4 regions of the Erwinia sp. E_sp_B01_1 genome follow, and region 1 is predicted to be linked to each of the others. Evidence: predicted binding sites of a transcription regulator. Region 1 holds the regulator's gene; each other region holds the start of a gene.
What was found. The regulator PurR, encoded in region 1, represses purine synthesis genes. The targets are predictions, from matches to a motif close to CANGCAAACGTTTGCNTG.
Positions count from the first base shown of each region.

Region 2: serA (phosphoglycerate dehydrogenase) is a predicted target of PurR. The motif match lies at 2,107-2,124, and genes of this name have one in related genera.
Region 3: gcvT (glycine cleavage system aminomethyltransferase GcvT) is a predicted target of PurR. The motif match lies at 1,606-1,623, and genes of this name have one in related genera.
Region 4: purT (formate-dependent phosphoribosylglycinamide formyltransferase) is a predicted target of PurR. The motif match lies at 2,459-2,476, and genes of this name have one in related genera.

Region 1 is NZ_CP142208.1:2,048,478-2,052,435, reverse strand. Features, by position in the region: gene VRC33_RS09900 (Grx4 family monothiol glutaredoxin) at 1-28, opposite strand, end outside; gene VRC33_RS09895 (C40 family peptidase) at 399-1,220, shown strand; gene VRC33_RS09890 (YnhF family membrane protein) at 1,260-1,349, opposite strand; gene purR (HTH-type transcriptional repressor PurR) at 1,633-2,658, shown strand; gene punR (DNA-binding transcriptional activator PunR) at 2,655-3,587, opposite strand; gene punC (purine nucleoside transporter PunC) at 3,700-3,958, shown strand, end outside.
Region 2 is NZ_CP142208.1:3,955,643-3,959,600, forward strand. Features, by position in the region: gene VRC33_RS18435 (5-formyltetrahydrofolate cyclo-ligase) at 86-673, shown strand; gene serA (phosphoglycerate dehydrogenase) at 790-2,025, opposite strand; gene rpiA (ribose-5-phosphate isomerase RpiA) at 2,308-2,967, opposite strand; gene VRC33_RS18450 (LysR family transcriptional regulator ArgP) at 3,173-3,958, shown strand, end outside.
Region 3 is NZ_CP142208.1:3,948,465-3,952,422, forward strand. Features, by position in the region: gene gcvH (glycine cleavage system protein GcvH) at 49-435, opposite strand; gene gcvT (glycine cleavage system aminomethyltransferase GcvT) at 465-1,559, opposite strand; gene ubiI (FAD-dependent 2-octaprenylphenol hydroxylase) at 2,141-3,343, opposite strand; gene ubiH (2-octaprenyl-6-methoxyphenyl hydroxylase) at 3,357-3,958, opposite strand, start outside.
Region 4 is NZ_CP142208.1:2,709,460-2,713,417, reverse strand. Features, by position in the region: gene zwf (glucose-6-phosphate dehydrogenase) at 1-117, shown strand, start outside; gene VRC33_RS12860 (bifunctional 4-hydroxy-2-oxoglutarate aldolase/2-dehydro-3-deoxy-phosphogluconate aldolase) at 408-1,046, shown strand; gene purT (formate-dependent phosphoribosylglycinamide formyltransferase) at 1,240-2,418, opposite strand; gene VRC33_RS12850 (YebG family protein) at 2,556-2,969, shown strand; gene VRC33_RS12845 (sugar phosphate isomerase/epimerase family protein) at 2,971-3,798, opposite strand.

The DNA.
Region 1 (3,958 bases):
GGCGCTCAATTTTCTCAATAGTACTCATAAATGGCTTCCTTAAACGGATACTTCGTGTCTATTTATTGTAGCGACTCTGTCCCTCTGATGAAAACGACATTTTCAGCAGGATGATGCGCCGGCGAACCTGAAAACCTGCCCACTGAACAATAAAGTAACATTTTGCTGCTGTTTTCGTCGGATTAATCATTAAGATAAGCCTTATGATTGCGCAGATAACCAGCTGATTCAGCTTATTTTTACAGGTTTTACTTGTTCTGTATCATTGAAACAAAAAAGACCTTACCTTTTGTTAATAAGTTAGATTAGAATTGCGAAATGTCCCTGCTGAAAAGCAGAATCCCCTGTTTCTGACGCGTTCCGGCCACCCGCCTGAGCACAAATGGTTAATGGTAACGATGCGTTTACTCATCACGCTTTTCATGCTGGCCTTTGCCCAGCTGTTTTTTAACATGGCGCACGCATCGCCACATGCGCCTGTTAATGCAAATCACCATAAAGCAGATGCCGCCACCCCTGCCCGCGAAGATGAGCGACGTAAACGCCGGACGGTAAAAACCAGCGCTACCAAAAAAGTTAAAGAGTCCACCAGCAAGAAACCCCGCGACGTTACCGCTAATAAGCCCCGGCTTAAAAAGAAAGCCCCTCAGCAGACAACTACCCTCACCGCCGGCAAATATAAAAAGAAAACTGCGCTGCACGATGAGAAAAAACGCTACGGGCGTCGTGGCAAAATAATTAAAAAATCTGAAGAGCTGACCGCAGGCTCGCTTTCTGCCCCGCTTAAATTGAGCAAAGCTCACCGTGCCCGCTACCAGAAAGCACGCGAAACGGCGATGACCAAGCTGATGGGCCAGTTGGGTAAACCTTATCAGTGGGGTGGGACTTCACCTAAAACCGGTTTTGATTGCAGTGGGCTGGTCTGGTATGCCTATAAAGATTTAGTGAAGTTTAAAATCCCGCGAACGGCGAACGAGATGTATCACCTGCGTGATGCCGCTAACATCAAACGGGATGAACTGGAAAAAGGCGATCTGGTCTTCTTCCGCATCAATGGCCGGGGCACGGCAGATCATGTTGGTGTCTATCTGGGCGGTGGGAAGTTTATCCAGTCTCCGCGTACGGGCAAAGATATTCAGGTCAGCGCGCTGGGCGAAGATTACTGGCAGCGTCACTACATTGGTGCCCGCCGGGTGATGACGCCAAAAACGATTCGTTAAGCGCTGAAAACAAGGGCCGGGCAATCGGCCCCTGAAGGTTTAATGCATAACGGCGGTAAAGCTGAAAGCAATAATGACCAGCAGTGCTCCCAGCGTGGTCATTAACGATAACTTCAGATCGGTGTCCATATGTGCTCCTGAATAACCCTACAATTAATGGTGTCATTGATTTTCCCATACTTGTCAGTAAAAATCTCGTTTTCTCTGCTCAGCCTTGTTAGAATCCTTTTTTTGTTGCGCAACGGCCCGCGCCTTGTGGCGTTCCGCGGTCGGCAGGCAATCCCCTTTCCTTTCTGACGTCTCCGTAAGCATCAAAAAAACGTCGTATGACGTCAGATTTTCATCCTTACCAGGCAAACGATTAACAACAGACTTATCATCAAGTTAAGATAAGCGCAGGAGTAGCTATTTCATGGCAACGATAAAAGATGTGGCCAGACAGGCAGGCGTGTCTACCACCACCGTATCGCATGTTATTAACAAGACGCGTTTCGTCGCAGAAGAGACACGTGAAGCAGTATGGGCCGCAATCAAGGCGCTTCACTATTCACCCAGCGCCGTGGCCCGCAGTCTCAAAGTGAATCACACTAAAACTATCGGGCTGCTGGCAACGTCCAGCGAAGCGCCCTATTTTGCTGAAATTATTGAAGCCATAGAGAATCGTTGTTTTGCCAAAGGCTATACGTTGATCCTGGGCAATGCGCATAACGAACTGCAAAAGCAGCAGGCCTATCTCTCCATGATGGCGCAGAAGCGTGTGGATGGCCTGCTGGTGATGTGTTCCGAATATCCTGAACCTCTGATCAGGATGCTGGAAGAGCATCGCAATATACCGATGGTCGTCATGGACTGGGGTGAATCCCGTGGCGACTTCACCGATACCGTTCTGGATAACGCTTTTCAGGGTGGCTATCTGGCCGGGCGTTACCTGATTGACCGCGGGCACCGTGATATTGGCGTGATCCCTGGCCAGTTGGAACGCAATACGGGCGGGGGTCGCCATGCTGGTTTTCTGAAGGCTTTGTCAGAAGCAGGCATAACTTTGCGCCCGGAGTGGCTGGTTCAGGGAGATTTTGAACCTGAGTCCGGTTATCAGGCCATGCAGAAAATTTTATCGCAGAAGCAGCGCCCCACGGCAGTATTTTGTGGTGGCGACGTCATGGCAATGGGCGCGATTTGTGCTGCAGATGAGCTGGGCTTACGCGTGCCCCAGGACATTTCCGTGATCGGTTATGACAATGTGCGCAACGCCCGCTATTTCACACCGGCATTGACCACCGTCCATCAGCCTAAAGAACGCCTGGGCGAAACGGCTTTTGATATGTTGCTGGACCGTATCACCAGCAAGCGCGAAGATCCGCAGACCATAGAGGTTCATCCATCATTGATTGAACGCCGTTCAGTAGCAGATGGCCCCTTCCTGGACTATCGACGCTAACCGACGCTGTCGCCTGCTGAATTATCCTCGCGCAGCCATTCACTGTTTAAGGTGTCGCTTTCACCCAGGTAGTCCAGCAGCCAGCTCAATGCGGGCGAGGCCTGTTGTTCAGACCAGCTTACGCAACAGGGACTGTCGGGAAACGCCGTCTCAAGCGTTAACTCATGCAGCGCGCCGCTTTGTAACAGGGGGCGTGCGAAATGACCCGGGACCATCCCCACGCAAAGCCCGGCCAGCAGGCAGTCGAAGCCGCTTTCCCATTCCGGCACCACCAGACGACGCTGATTATCCAGCGTCCAGGTGGTTCTTTTAGGTAAGGCACGGGAGGTGTCCTCAATCACCAGCGAGGGCCATTCCCGGATAGCTTCCTCACTGACCTCACCCGTTAATGCAGCCAGCGGGTGCCCGGCCCCCACCACGCAACGCCAGTTCAACGCGCCCATATTGCGAAAGGCAAAACGTCCACCCACCGGAATAGCCTGAGTGGCACCAATAGCGACATCCACACGGCCATCTGCCAGCGCATCCCAGACACCATTAAACACCTCCGCAGAAAGATGCAGCTCCATGTCCGGAAAATGGCGGTAAAAATCGACCACTAACTGCCGTGTGCGCCGGGGCTTAACTATGCGATCCACGGCGATATTTATCTGCCCCCGCCAGCCGTTGGCGACCTGCTGACACTGACGGCGGGTGGCGAGCATTTTTTTGATAACACTTCGCCCCTCCTGGATGAACACCGCGCCGGCTGCGGTTAATACCACATCCCGGTGACGGCGCTCAAACAGCGGAACGGCCAGCCACTCTTCCAGTTGCCGGACGGTATAACTGATGGCTGAAGGCACGCGATGCAGCTCAGCTGCTGCTGCGGTGAAACTGCCGCTACGCGCCACTGCATCAACCACTTCAAGAGAATGTTCTGACCACATAATCTGCCTGCAATATTTTTGAACGCAACCTGCAAATATTACCGTTTCACAACATAAAGGGCACGCGATTACACTCTGCGGCGTTTCATTCATCTGAATAAAAGAGCTACTCATGCCCGCTAAAGGATTCATTGTCTACCTCGCGCTGCTAAGCATTGCCGGTTTTCTCGCCACCGATATGTACCTGCCCGCTTTCGGCGCCATGCAGCAGGACCTGCAAACAGACGCAGGCGCAATCAGCGCCAGCCTCAGCCTGTTTCTCGCGGGCTTCGCCAGTGCCCAGTTGTTCTGGGGGCCGCTGTCAGATCGCATCGGTCGCAAGCCGGTTTTACTGATGGGGCTGAGCCTGTTTGCGGTGAGTTGTGCTGCTA
Region 2 (3,958 bases), 1.9 Mb from region 1:
CTCAGCTCTCCCCTTTTGAAATTCTCCCACTCAGTGTACATTCAGCTTTAGACTCACTCTTTCAGCCCTGAAGCACGGTGGAACCATGAACCTGAATCTTCGCGATCGCCAGGATATCCGTACTCATGTGCGTCATCTTCGTCGTGCATTGACAGCTGAGCAGCAACAAGAGGCTGCCGTGCAGGCTGCGGAGAAGGCACTGAATTTCGCGCCTGTTCAGCAAGCCCGGAAAATCGCCCTGTTTCTCTCCTTTGATGGCGAACTTAATACCCGTCCCTTGATCGCCAAACTCTGGCAGCACAAACAGCAGGTCTATCTGCCGGTTCTGCACCCTTTTTCGCCGGGACAACTGCTGTTCTTCCGTTACGATGCCACCACTACGTTAACGCCGAATAAGCTGCGGATCCCCGAGCCGCCGCTGGATATCCGCAACCTGGCTACGCTGAGCGAACTGGATGTGGTGATGGTACCTCTGGTGGCTTTCGACCGGCAGGGGCAGCGGCTGGGCATGGGCGGGGGATTTTACGACAGAACGCTTCAGAACTGGCAACAGCACAATTTTTTGCCGGTGGGCCTGGCGCATGATTGTCAGGAAGTGGATAACCTGCCGGTGGCCGACTGGGATGTGCCGCTACCGGCGATGATTACCCCCTCGAAGATCTGGCAGTGGTAGACAAAAAAACGCCCCGACAGAGAAATTTGTCGGGGCGTTTTTGTTGATGAGAAGGCTGGTTACCCTGCCCGCTCCCTTATTTTTTCATCTACAGGCAGGTTACCCCGCCCGGACAATCAGTAAAGCAGACGGGCGCGGATGGTACCCGGGATGGCCTTCATCAGCTGCAGCGCGGTGTTCGCCACATCCTGCGGCGCATCGATATCAATTACCACATACCCCATCTGCGGAGTAGTTTGCAGGTACTGAGCGGCAATGTTGATGCCCTGGCCCGCAAAGATGTTGTTGATTGCGGTCAGCACGCCCGGACGGTTTTCATGGATATGCAGCAGACGGCTCTGCTGGCCATGCATCGGCAGAGAAACTTCCGGGAAGTTCACCGCAGAAAGCGTCGAGCCGTTATCGGAATATTTCGCCAGCTTGCCAGCAACTTCAATGCCGATGTTCTCCTGAGCTTCCTGCGTGGAGCCACCGATGTGCGGCGTCAGGATCACGTTATCAAACTCACAGAGAGGAGAATTGAACGGATCGCTGTTAGTGGCAGGTTCTTCAGGGAAAACGTCGATCGCGGCGCCAGAGAGATGCTTATCAGCCAGCACTTTGCACAGCGCCGGGATATCGACCACTGTCCCGCGTGAGGCGTTAATCAGCAGCGCGCCAGGCTTCATCATCGCCAGCTCTTCCGCACCCATCATGTTCTGGGTAGAAAGGGTTTCCGGTACGTGCAGGCTGACCACATCACTCATGTTCAGCAGGTCAGAGAGATAGCGAACCTGAGTAGCATTGCCCAGCGGCAGCTTGCTCTCAATATCGTAGAAGAACACGTGCATGCCCAGGCTTTCAGCCAGCACGCCAAGCTGCATACCAATGTGGCCATAACCAATGATGCCCAGCTTCTTACCACGGGCTTCATAAGATCCCACCGCCAGCTTGTTCCAGATGCCACGGTGCGCTTTGGCGTTAGCCGCAGGGACGCCGCGCAGCATCAACAGCAGCTCGCCAATAACCAGTTCAGCTACGGAGCGGGTATTGGAGAAAGGTGCGTTAAAGACTGGGATACCGCGTGTTGCGGCGGCATTGAGGTCAACCTGGTTGGTACCGATACAGAAACAGCCCACCGCTACCAGTTTCTCTGCCGCGGCAAAAATGTCTTCGGTCAGTTGGGTGCGCGAACGAAGCCCGATAAAGTGCGCATCGCGGATGGACTCTTTCAGGGCTTCGCTGTCCAGCGCGCCTTTATGGAATTCGATGTTGGTGTAGCCTGATGCGCGCAGATTATCTACCGCGCTCTGGTGGACGCCTTCCACCAGCAAGAACTTAATCTTGTCTTTCTCCAGTGATACTTTTGCCATTTCCCGACCTTATTTTCGCTGACTTCGGATGTAACTTATAGAATAGCCTTATGCCAAAATATCAAAATTTAAGCCTGCGGCAATACAAACGATTGCCTGAGGGGTAGCACGGCAAAGGCATGGGACAGCACAAATTGGCAGATAATCACGGCGTGCGGGCCAGGATCAGCAGGATTAGCCTGAGGGCGAAACTTATGTGATATAAGTCACCAAATTTCGCCCTGTGAAGAAAAGATGTTTTTTTATAATAAATAAGCCAATGTCGTAATAACGCTGGTCAGATCATTTTTCTATGGTCTTTACGCCACTGGCGGTGCCAATCAGCGCGACGTCCGCGCCACGGGTTGCAAACAAGCCGACGGTCACCACGCCAGGCAGCGCATTTATGGCCATTTCCAGGGCCACAGCGTCCAGAATTTTGAGATTATGCACGTCGAGAATGATGTTGCCGTTATCGGTCAGGACGTGTTGGCGGTATTCTGGCAGGCCTCCGAGCTTCACTAACTCCCGCGCCACAAAACTGCGCGCCATCGGAATAACTTCTACCGGCAGCGGGAAGCGGCCCAGCAGGTCAACCTGTTTGGACTCATCCGCAATACAGACAAACTTATCAGCTACAGCAGCGATGATTTTCTCCCGCGTCAGCGCCGCGCCACCGCCTTTGATCATCTGCATCATGCCGTTGATTTCATCAGCGCCATCAACATAGACCGAAAGAGAATCGACCTCATTCAGATCGAAGACCGGAATACCCAGGCTTTTCAGCTTCAGGGTTGAGGCTTCCGAACTTGAGACGGTGCCCTCAATCTGATGCTTAATCGAGCCTAGCGCATCGATAAAATGTGCCGCAGTAGATCCTGTTCCCACACCGACAATCGTGCCGGGGGTGACGTATTCCAGTGCGGCCCAGCCTACGGCCTTTTTCAGTTCATCCTGTGTCATGATAAGTTTAGATTCCGTACAGCTACAGTGTGGCGCCAGTATAAAACAACCCGCACAGAAATCCCCGCCTTCGCGGCGGATTTGTTACCAGTTTGGAAGCGGGCCCACAAAGCTGTTAGCGGAGAATCTCGCCATTGCCCAGGGCAAAATGACAAAAATATGGCATAGTGCAGTTTCCACACCTGAAAGAGAGTTATCACCCACAATGAAACGCCCGGATTATCGCACGCTTCAGGCGCTGGATGCAGTCATTCGCGAGCGCGGTTTTGAACGCGCCGCACAAAAGCTTTGTATTACCCAGTCAGCCGTTTCTCAGCGAATCAAACAGCTGGAAAACATGTTCGGCCAGCCTTTGCTGGTGCGTACCGTGCCGCCCCGCCCCACCGAGCAGGGCCAGAAGCTGTTGGCATTGCTGCACCAGGTTGAGCTGCTGGAAGAGGAGTGGCTGGGCGATGAAAACAGTGGCACCACGCCCCTGCTGCTTTCGCTGGCGGTCAACGCCGACAGTCTGGCAACCTGGCTGCTGCCCGCGTTAAAAACCGTGTTAACCGATTCGCCGGTACGGCTGAACCTGCAGGTGGAAGATGAGAGCCGCACGCAGGAGCGCCTGCGCCGTGGTGAAGTGGTGGGGGCGGTGAGTATTCAGCCGCAGCCTCTGCCAAGCTGCCTGGTCGATCAACTCGGCGCGCTGGACTATCTGTTTGTGGGTTCGAAAGAGTTTGCTGCCCGCTATTTCCCGAATGGCGTTACCCGCTCAGCGTTGCTGAAAGCTCCGGCGGTCGCCTTTGATCATCTGGATGATATGCATCAGGCGTTTTTACAGCAGAATTTTGACCTGTCGCCCGGTAGCGTGCCCTGCCATATCGTTAACTCGTCAGAAGCCTTTGTGCAGCTGGCAAGGCAGGGAACCACCTGCTGTATGATCCCCCATCTGCAAATCGAGCGTGAGCTGGCAGAAGGCGAGCTGATCGATCTGACCCCAGGCCTGTTC
Region 3 (3,958 bases), 1.9 Mb from region 1:
GGCAGAGTAGGCATGACGGGAGGGATAGACCTCCCGTTAAGTTATGATTTATTCGTCAATACTGTCTTTGTACGCATCCGCATCCAGCAGAGAATCCAGTTCAGATTCGTTGCTGGCTTTGATTTTAAACAGCCAGCCTTCCGCATAAGGGGCGCTGTTAACCAGTTCTGGTTCGCCGTCCAGCGCGCTGTTCACTTCAACGATTTCACCGCTGACTGGCGCATAGATGTCGGAGGCCGCTTTCACCGATTCGGCTACGGCGCAGTCATCGCCCTGGCTGTAGGTGTTACCCACATCCGGCAGATCGACAAACACCATATCGCCCAGCAGTTCCTGCGCGTGTTCGGTGATGCCTACGGTGTAGATTCCGTCGGCTTCTTTACGCACCCATTCGTGGCTGTCACGGTATTTCAGTTCATTTGGCACATTGCTCATAGCCATGCTCTCCTGAGAAGTTATTGTTATCAGGCGACCGGTTTACCGGCGCGCACAAAAATCGGTTTGGTGACTTTAACCGGCATTTCCCGGTTGCGGATCTGCACGATAGCCTGCTCACCAATGCCAGCAGGAACGCGTGCCAGGGCAATGCTGTACCCCAAAGTGGGCGAGAAAGATCCGCTGGTGATCACGCCTTCACGCAGATTGCCTTCGCTGTCAGTAAAGCGTACCGGTAACTCATTACGCAGCACGCCCTTTTCGGTCATGATCAGGCCAACCAGCTGGTCGGTGCCTTTTGCACGCTGGGATTCCAGCGCTTCACGCCCGATAAAATTGCGATCTTCTGGCTGCCAGGCCACCGTCCAGCCCATATTGGCCGCCAGCGGAGAGACACCTTCATCCATCTCCTGGCCATAAAGATTCATGCCGGCTTCCAGACGCAGCGTATCGCGCGCGCCCAGTCCGGCAGGTTTAACGCCTACGGTCAGCAGCTTCTGCCAGAATTCAGCAGCCTGCTCGTTTGGCAGCGCAATCTCGTAGCCTGCTTCGCCGGTGTAACCGGTGGTAGCGATAAAATAATCACCTGACTGGACGCCAAAGAACGGCTTCATTCCGGCGACGGCTTCACGCTGCGCATCATCGAACAGCGTCTGCGCTTTAGCCTGAGCTTGCGGCCCCTGCACGGCAATCAGTGACAGGTCATCACGCACCGTCAGCTCAATGCCATAGGAGGTAATATGTTCGCCTATCCAGGCCAGATCTTTTTCGCGGGTTGCGGAGTTAACCACCAGCCGGAAAAAGTCCTCGGTCATAAAGTAAACAATCAGATCGTCAATTACGCCAGCAGAAGCATTAAGCATGCCGGTATAAAGTGCTTTGCCGGGCTGGGTCAGTTTGGCGACATCATTGGCAAGCAGATAGCGCAGGAATTCACGGGTGCGGGTACCACGCAGGTCGACAATGGTCATGTGCGACACGTCAAACATGCCGGCGTCAGTACGGACTGCATGATGCTCATCCATCTGGGAGCCATAATGCAGCGGCATCATCCAGCCATGGAAATCCACCATACGCGCGCCGCAAGCCTGATGCTGTTCGAACAAGGGGGTCTGCTGAGTCATATCATTCCTGTACTGATAAAGTTGTCAGGCGCCTGCTTCCTCCCGGGACGCAAACGATAACCTGGCTCTGAACTTACCACCGAACGCGGTGATTAACCATAAGTTAAACGGGGTCGAATCATTTCGGTGCAGAGCGGATCCACAAGTAAGTTTCCAGAATTTTTCACCAGAAATCTGCGTCAAACCGCACAGATTCGGCAGCCGACAGGGAAAAATTCAGATTAAAAATAGTGAATTAAGCAGTAAGGGATAAATAATGCCTGCAGGGAAATAAATTATGCATTATTAAAAGTAATGCGAACAGCGCGGTAAAATTAGAATTTTTCAAACGATGATCCAAAATGGGGCAACGCCGGGAAGAGGGCGAACGGGGAGTTTGACGGGGAGTTTGAATTGAGGCTGGGCTTTAGACCTGAAGGCGAAAAAAGAACTGATGCCGCCTGCCAGAGACAGGAAGAATACCGGGTTCGCCCTCAGATTGCTGACGAACCCTGAAGCTCAGGGCGAACACTGAGGTCGCCCTCAGATTGCTGACGAACCCTGAAGCTCAGGGCGAACACTGGGGTCGCCCTGAGAACGGGCTATTTCAGCCACTCCGGTAGATCGTTCAGCCCCATTGCCTGCTTCAGCAAACGAGGTTTCACTCCGGGAAGGGAATCAGCCAGGCTCAGGCCAATATCCCGCAGCAGTTTTTTGGCCGGATGACTGCCGTTAAACAGCTCACGGAAGCCCTGCATTCCTGCCAGCATCATTGCCGCACTGTGCTTGCGGCTGCGCTCATAGCGTCGGAGGTAAAGATGCTGACCAATGTCTTTGCCCTGTCGGTGCAGGCGTTTCACTTCGCCAATCAGCTCTGCCGCATCCATAAAGCCCAGGTTCACGCCCTGCCCCGCCAGCGGATGAATGGTATGAGCAGCATCACCCACCAGCGCCAGACGGTGCGCGGCAAAGTTACGCGCATAGCGCCCCATCAAAGGAAACGTTTTGCGCTCGCTTTCTACCGCACACAGCCCCAGACGAAGATCGAAAGCCACTGAAAGCTGCTGATTGAATATATCGGCTGGCATCGACTGCAATCTGGTGGCTTCCTGCGGTGGCAGTGACCAGACGATGGAGCTGAGATGAGGATCGCTCAACGGCAGGAATGCCAGAATGCCGTCACCGTGGAAAACCTGACGGGCCACAGCATCGTGAGGCTTTTTAGTGCGGATATTGGCAACCAGCGCATGGTGATCGTAATCCCAGAATGCCAGCGGAATATCGGCTTTATTGCGCAGCCAGGAGTTAGCGCCATCCGCTGCAACCAACAGACGAGCGCTCATCATGGTGCCATCATTCAGGGTGACAAAAGCTTCGTTATCACCAAACGCCACCTGCTGAAGTTCAGCTGGCGCAATCAGCGTGATATCGCTGAGCTCACTGGCTTTTTTCCACAAAGCCTGGTGAATGACCGCGTTTTCGATAATGTGCCCAAGATGGGCCAGCCCCTGCTGACCATCATCAAAAGCGATATGACCAAAACTGTCACGATCCCAGACTTCCATACCGTGATAAGCGCTGGCGCGAGCGGCCAGGATGGCGGTCCAGACATCAAGATGCTGGAGCAGACGTTCACTGGCGGCATTGATCGCGGATACGCGCAGGGCGGGCGCTTCACTGACAGAAAAGTCCTGCGCTGGTTCACGCTCCAGCACGGCTATTTTCATGCCGCTGCCCTGAAGCCCACAGGCGACGGCCAGTCCAACCATACCGCCGCCCGCGACGATAACATCATAGGTTTGCATCACTGCTTTCTCCTTAACGCTCAACCCAGCCTAACGTGCGCTCGGCGAGCAAATTCCGCACCAGCGGCAGTGAATCCATAGCCATCAGGCCAAGGTTTCGTCCTGCCACCAGTGGTGTATAGCGGTTAGCAAATAGCCTGACCAGGGTGTCGGTAATACCAATAGTAGCGCGGGCATCCGGCTGACGGCGCTGCTGATACTGCTGTAAGGTGGCGTAGCCTCCCACATCCTCGCCTGCACGCCAGGCCGCTGCTACGGTTTCGGCCAGCGACATGACATCACGCAGTCCAAGGTTAAACCCCTGTCCGGCGATGGGGTGCAGCGTTTGAGCAGCATTCCCCACCAGCGCCAGACGGTGTGAAACATGCTGGGAAGAAACCTGTAGCTGCAAAGGATAGCTGTGACGTTGCCCTACTTGTGTAAAGCGCCCCAGCCGCCAGCCAAACGCCTGCTGTAGCTGTTCGAGAAACTGCTTATCGCTCCAGCCATCGATACGGGCTTTTTCAGCAAGCGGGTGACACCATACCAGAGAGCTTCGTCCTGACGACATCGGCAGTAAAGCCAGCGGGCCATGCTCGGTGAAACGCTCGAACGCGCGGCCCTGATGGGGCTGCT
Region 4 (3,958 bases), 660 kb from region 1:
GAAGCATGGGCCGCTGATAATGACGCTCCCAAGCCTTATCAGGCCGGGACATGGGGACCAGTGGCGTCAGTAGCCATGATTTCCCGTGATGGCCGTTCCTGGAACGAGTTCGAATAACATATGATTACAGGCCCTGTACTGGCCTGTATACGGTGAATAAACCCTGCGCTCTCTGCAGGGTTTTTTTATCTCTCAGCGTTCTGCCCGTCAGTTATTTCCCCTCACTGCCACTTTTCATCGCACACAGAATTGCCTCTCATTCCCCTGCTAAGGGTGAAGCCCCGAAAAATGAACCGTAGTTTTAAAAAATGAATTGTGCTGATAGACGGCGCGGAAGCTGATGCTGTATGGTAGTTCAGGTAACCCTGTCCTGACGCCGCGCGCGTCGCTTTGGAGAAGCAGAAACAATGACTAACTGGAAGACCAGCGCAGAACACATTCTGACTACCGGCCCTGTGGTACCGGTGATTGTGGTTAACAAACTTGAACATGCCGTCCCTATGGCGAAAGCCCTGGTGGCGGGGGGAGTGAAGGTGCTGGAAGTCACCCTGCGTACTCCCTGTGCCATGGATGCCCTGAAAGCGATGATTAAAGAGGTGCCGGAAGCCATTGTCGGCGCGGGCACGGTGCTCAATGTCCGGCAATTAAAAGAAGTGACCGATGCAGGCGCGCAGTTTGTTATCAGCCCCGGCGTGACGGAAAGCCTGCTAAAAGCCGCTGTTGAGGGGCAGGTCCCGTTGATCCCGGGTATCAGCACGGTTTCTGAACTGATGACGGGGCTTGATTATGGCCTGCGTGAGTTTAAATTTTTCCCGGCTGAAGCGAATGGCGGGGTAAAAGCGCTGCAGGCGATTGGCGGACCCTTCCCTCAGGTGCGTTTCTGCCCGACTGGCGGCATCTCTCCGGCCAACTACCGTGATTATCTGGCGCTGAAAAGCGTGTTATGTATCGGGGGTTCCTGGCTGGTGCCAGCGGATGCGCTGGAAGCGGGGGATTACGACCGTATTACTCAACTGGCGCGCGAAGCGGTAGCTGGCGCCCGCTAAATAGTTTGGTTCAGGTTTCTGTGATCGCCTGATTCCGCAGCTAAAAGCCTGATGCCCGGGTGCCGATAAGGGTAACCTGGGCAGACGCAATTAGCGTTATCCGTAACAGTTTCGCCGTCCCTGGCGCATGACGCTTTATGAACCTGCCTGGGCCCCTTGCCTTAGTCGTCGGGGCATCAGGGGCTAAAGGCTATTACCCGCTGACTTTTACGCCAGCTGCGCACTTGATGGCGCGCTCAATCGCCAGATCAATGTTGTCGCCAGTGGCCAGCGCCACACCCAGACGGCGCTTGCCGCGGATTTCTGGTTTACCAAATAAACGAACCTGCAAGCCTGCTCCCAGCACATCACCCAGATTCGCGAATTGCACATTATCGCTGTCCAGCTCTGGCAAAATGACCGCGGAAGCAGCAGCGCCATACTGGCGAATGCCGCCAACAGGCAGGCCGAGGAAGGCGCGAACATGCAGGGCGAATTCAGAGAGATCCTGAGAAATCAGAGTTACCATACCGGTGTCGTGTGGGCGAGGAGAGACTTCGCTGAAGACGACCTCATCGCCACAGACGAACAGTTCCACGCCAAACAGGCCATGTCCACCCAGTGCCTTCACGACCTGCTCAGCAATCTGCTCAGCGCGTTCCAGCGCCAGAGCACTCATCTGCTGCGGCTGCCAGGATTCGCGATAGTCACCGTCTTCCTGACGGTGACCAATTGGCGCGCAGAAGTGGATGCCGTCCACGGCGCTGATGGTCAGCAGGGTAATTTCAAAGTCAAACTTCACCACGCCTTCAACGATCACGCGTCCGGCACCGGCACGTCCACCTTGTTGCGCATATGCCCAGGCGGAGTCAAGCTGTGAGGCTTCACGGATAAAGCTCTGACCTTTACCGGAAGAACTCATTACCGGCTTAACGATGCACGGGAAGCCAATTTCATCAGCGGCTTTTTTAAAAGCATCTATGCTGTCGGCAAACTGATAGCTGGATGTCGGTAATGCCAGCTCCTCTGCCGCCAGACGACGGATACCCTCGCGGTTCATGGTCAGGCGGGCTGCGCGGGCTGTAGGCACTACGTGTTGACCCTGTTTTTCCAGCTCAATCAGCATGTCGGTGGCAATAGCTTCAATTTCCGGCACGATATAATCCGGACGTTCCAGCGCGACAAGCGCTTTCAGCGCTTCGCCATCCAGCATATTGATGACATGGCTGCGGTGTGCCACATGCATAGCCGGGGCATCGGCATAGCGATCGACTGCAATTACCTCGACGCCAAGACGCTGACATTCCAGCGCCACTTCTTTGCCCAGTTCACCTGAACCTAACAGCATTACACGGGTTGCGGCAGGGCGCAGCGCGGTTCCAAGAGTGGTCATAGTCTCTACCTGATTGGATGAAAAAAACGCGCGCAGTATAAACGAAAACGATTGCGCGTACATCAGCTTTCCAGGCTTGAGCAAAAAATGGCGGGCTGATATACTGTATAAAAATACAGTTAAACGAGGTGAGAACTATGGCTGTTGAAATCAAATATGTTGTCGTCAGAAAAGGTGAGGAAAAGATGACATTCGCCAGTAAGAAAGAAGCCGACGCGTACGATAAAATGCTCGACATGGCAGAAGTCTTTACAGACTGGCTGAGTGACTCGTCGCTGATCATGGAAGAAGATCAGCGTGAAGCACTGGGAATGTTCCTTGCCGGGAATAAAGAGGCTCTTCAGCACATTCTGCGTACCAGCAAAATGCCTGAAGCCAGCGACCCGGCCACGGGGAAAGAAGCGTCATCTGCTGCAGAGGGAAATTCTGAAGCCCTGAGCGCTGACGAAACTGCCCCAGAAGGTGATGACGAAGAGGCTGAAGCCTCGGCAGCCCAGAGTGGCAAAGCGGCGAAAACCAAATCCGCCGCCCGTGCCAGCAAAGCGGCCTGATTTACAGTGTCGCAGCGCAGACTCGTTTAAGGGCATGCATCGCCTCTTTTGCGACCTCTGCCGGGGGCTGCTGGTGGTAACCGTCATTAAACACCTCCAGCCCCAGGGGGCCGCTATAGCCCTGAGCATGCAGGTAGTTAAGCAGGGTATAAAGCGGGAAACTTCCCTGGCCCGGCAGCAGCCGCTGGTGGCGTGCCGTGTCTACCAGATCCTCCCGGGCGGGGAGGGTAGCCAGGTCAGAGAGCTGTACCAGAAAGATCTTCTCCATCGGTATGCCCGCCAGGTCAGCCAGGGTGCGGTTCCTTGCAAAGATATGGAAGGCATCCACCACCAGGCCGAGGTTCGGTTCATCCACTTTCTGTACCAGCTTCCACGCAGCCGCCGTGTTGTTGATATGCGTGCTCCAGGCCATCGCCTCAAAAGCCACCCGCAGTCCGCGCTGGCCCGCTTCCCTGGCAAGCCAGCGAATATCTTCCTCTTCACGCTCCGCAATACAGGCTGAGTGGGTAGACGCCGGGGTCAGCAGCGTTGTGGCCCCCAGGCTTACTGCGGTATCCAGCATTTTCAGTGCTTCCTGCCGCTTAGGCTCACGCTGATCGTCTGGCGCACCATCAAAATCCAGCAGTACCTGATAGTCAGTTAACCCCAGTTTCTGTTGCTCCAGTAACCTGGCAACATCGCCGGCATTTCCCTGAGCTGCTTCAACATCCTGACGCCACAGTTCAACCTGGCTAAAGCCCGCTTCTGCAGCCGCCAGGAGTTTTCCTTCCGGGCTTCCGCCTAAAAGAACCGTATTGATAAACAGCGGATTCTCACTGAAACGCGTCATGGTATTCCCTTCTTAAAGTGTTCAAAAATTCAGAAGCAATAAAAATGTGTCTTCATGCAAGGTAATATTTAGTGCTTACAGAGCCTTACCTCCACATCAAGTATAGCGACATGGACAAATTTGCTGTGCAGGATGAGGCATTTAAGGTTTTCCAGGCTTT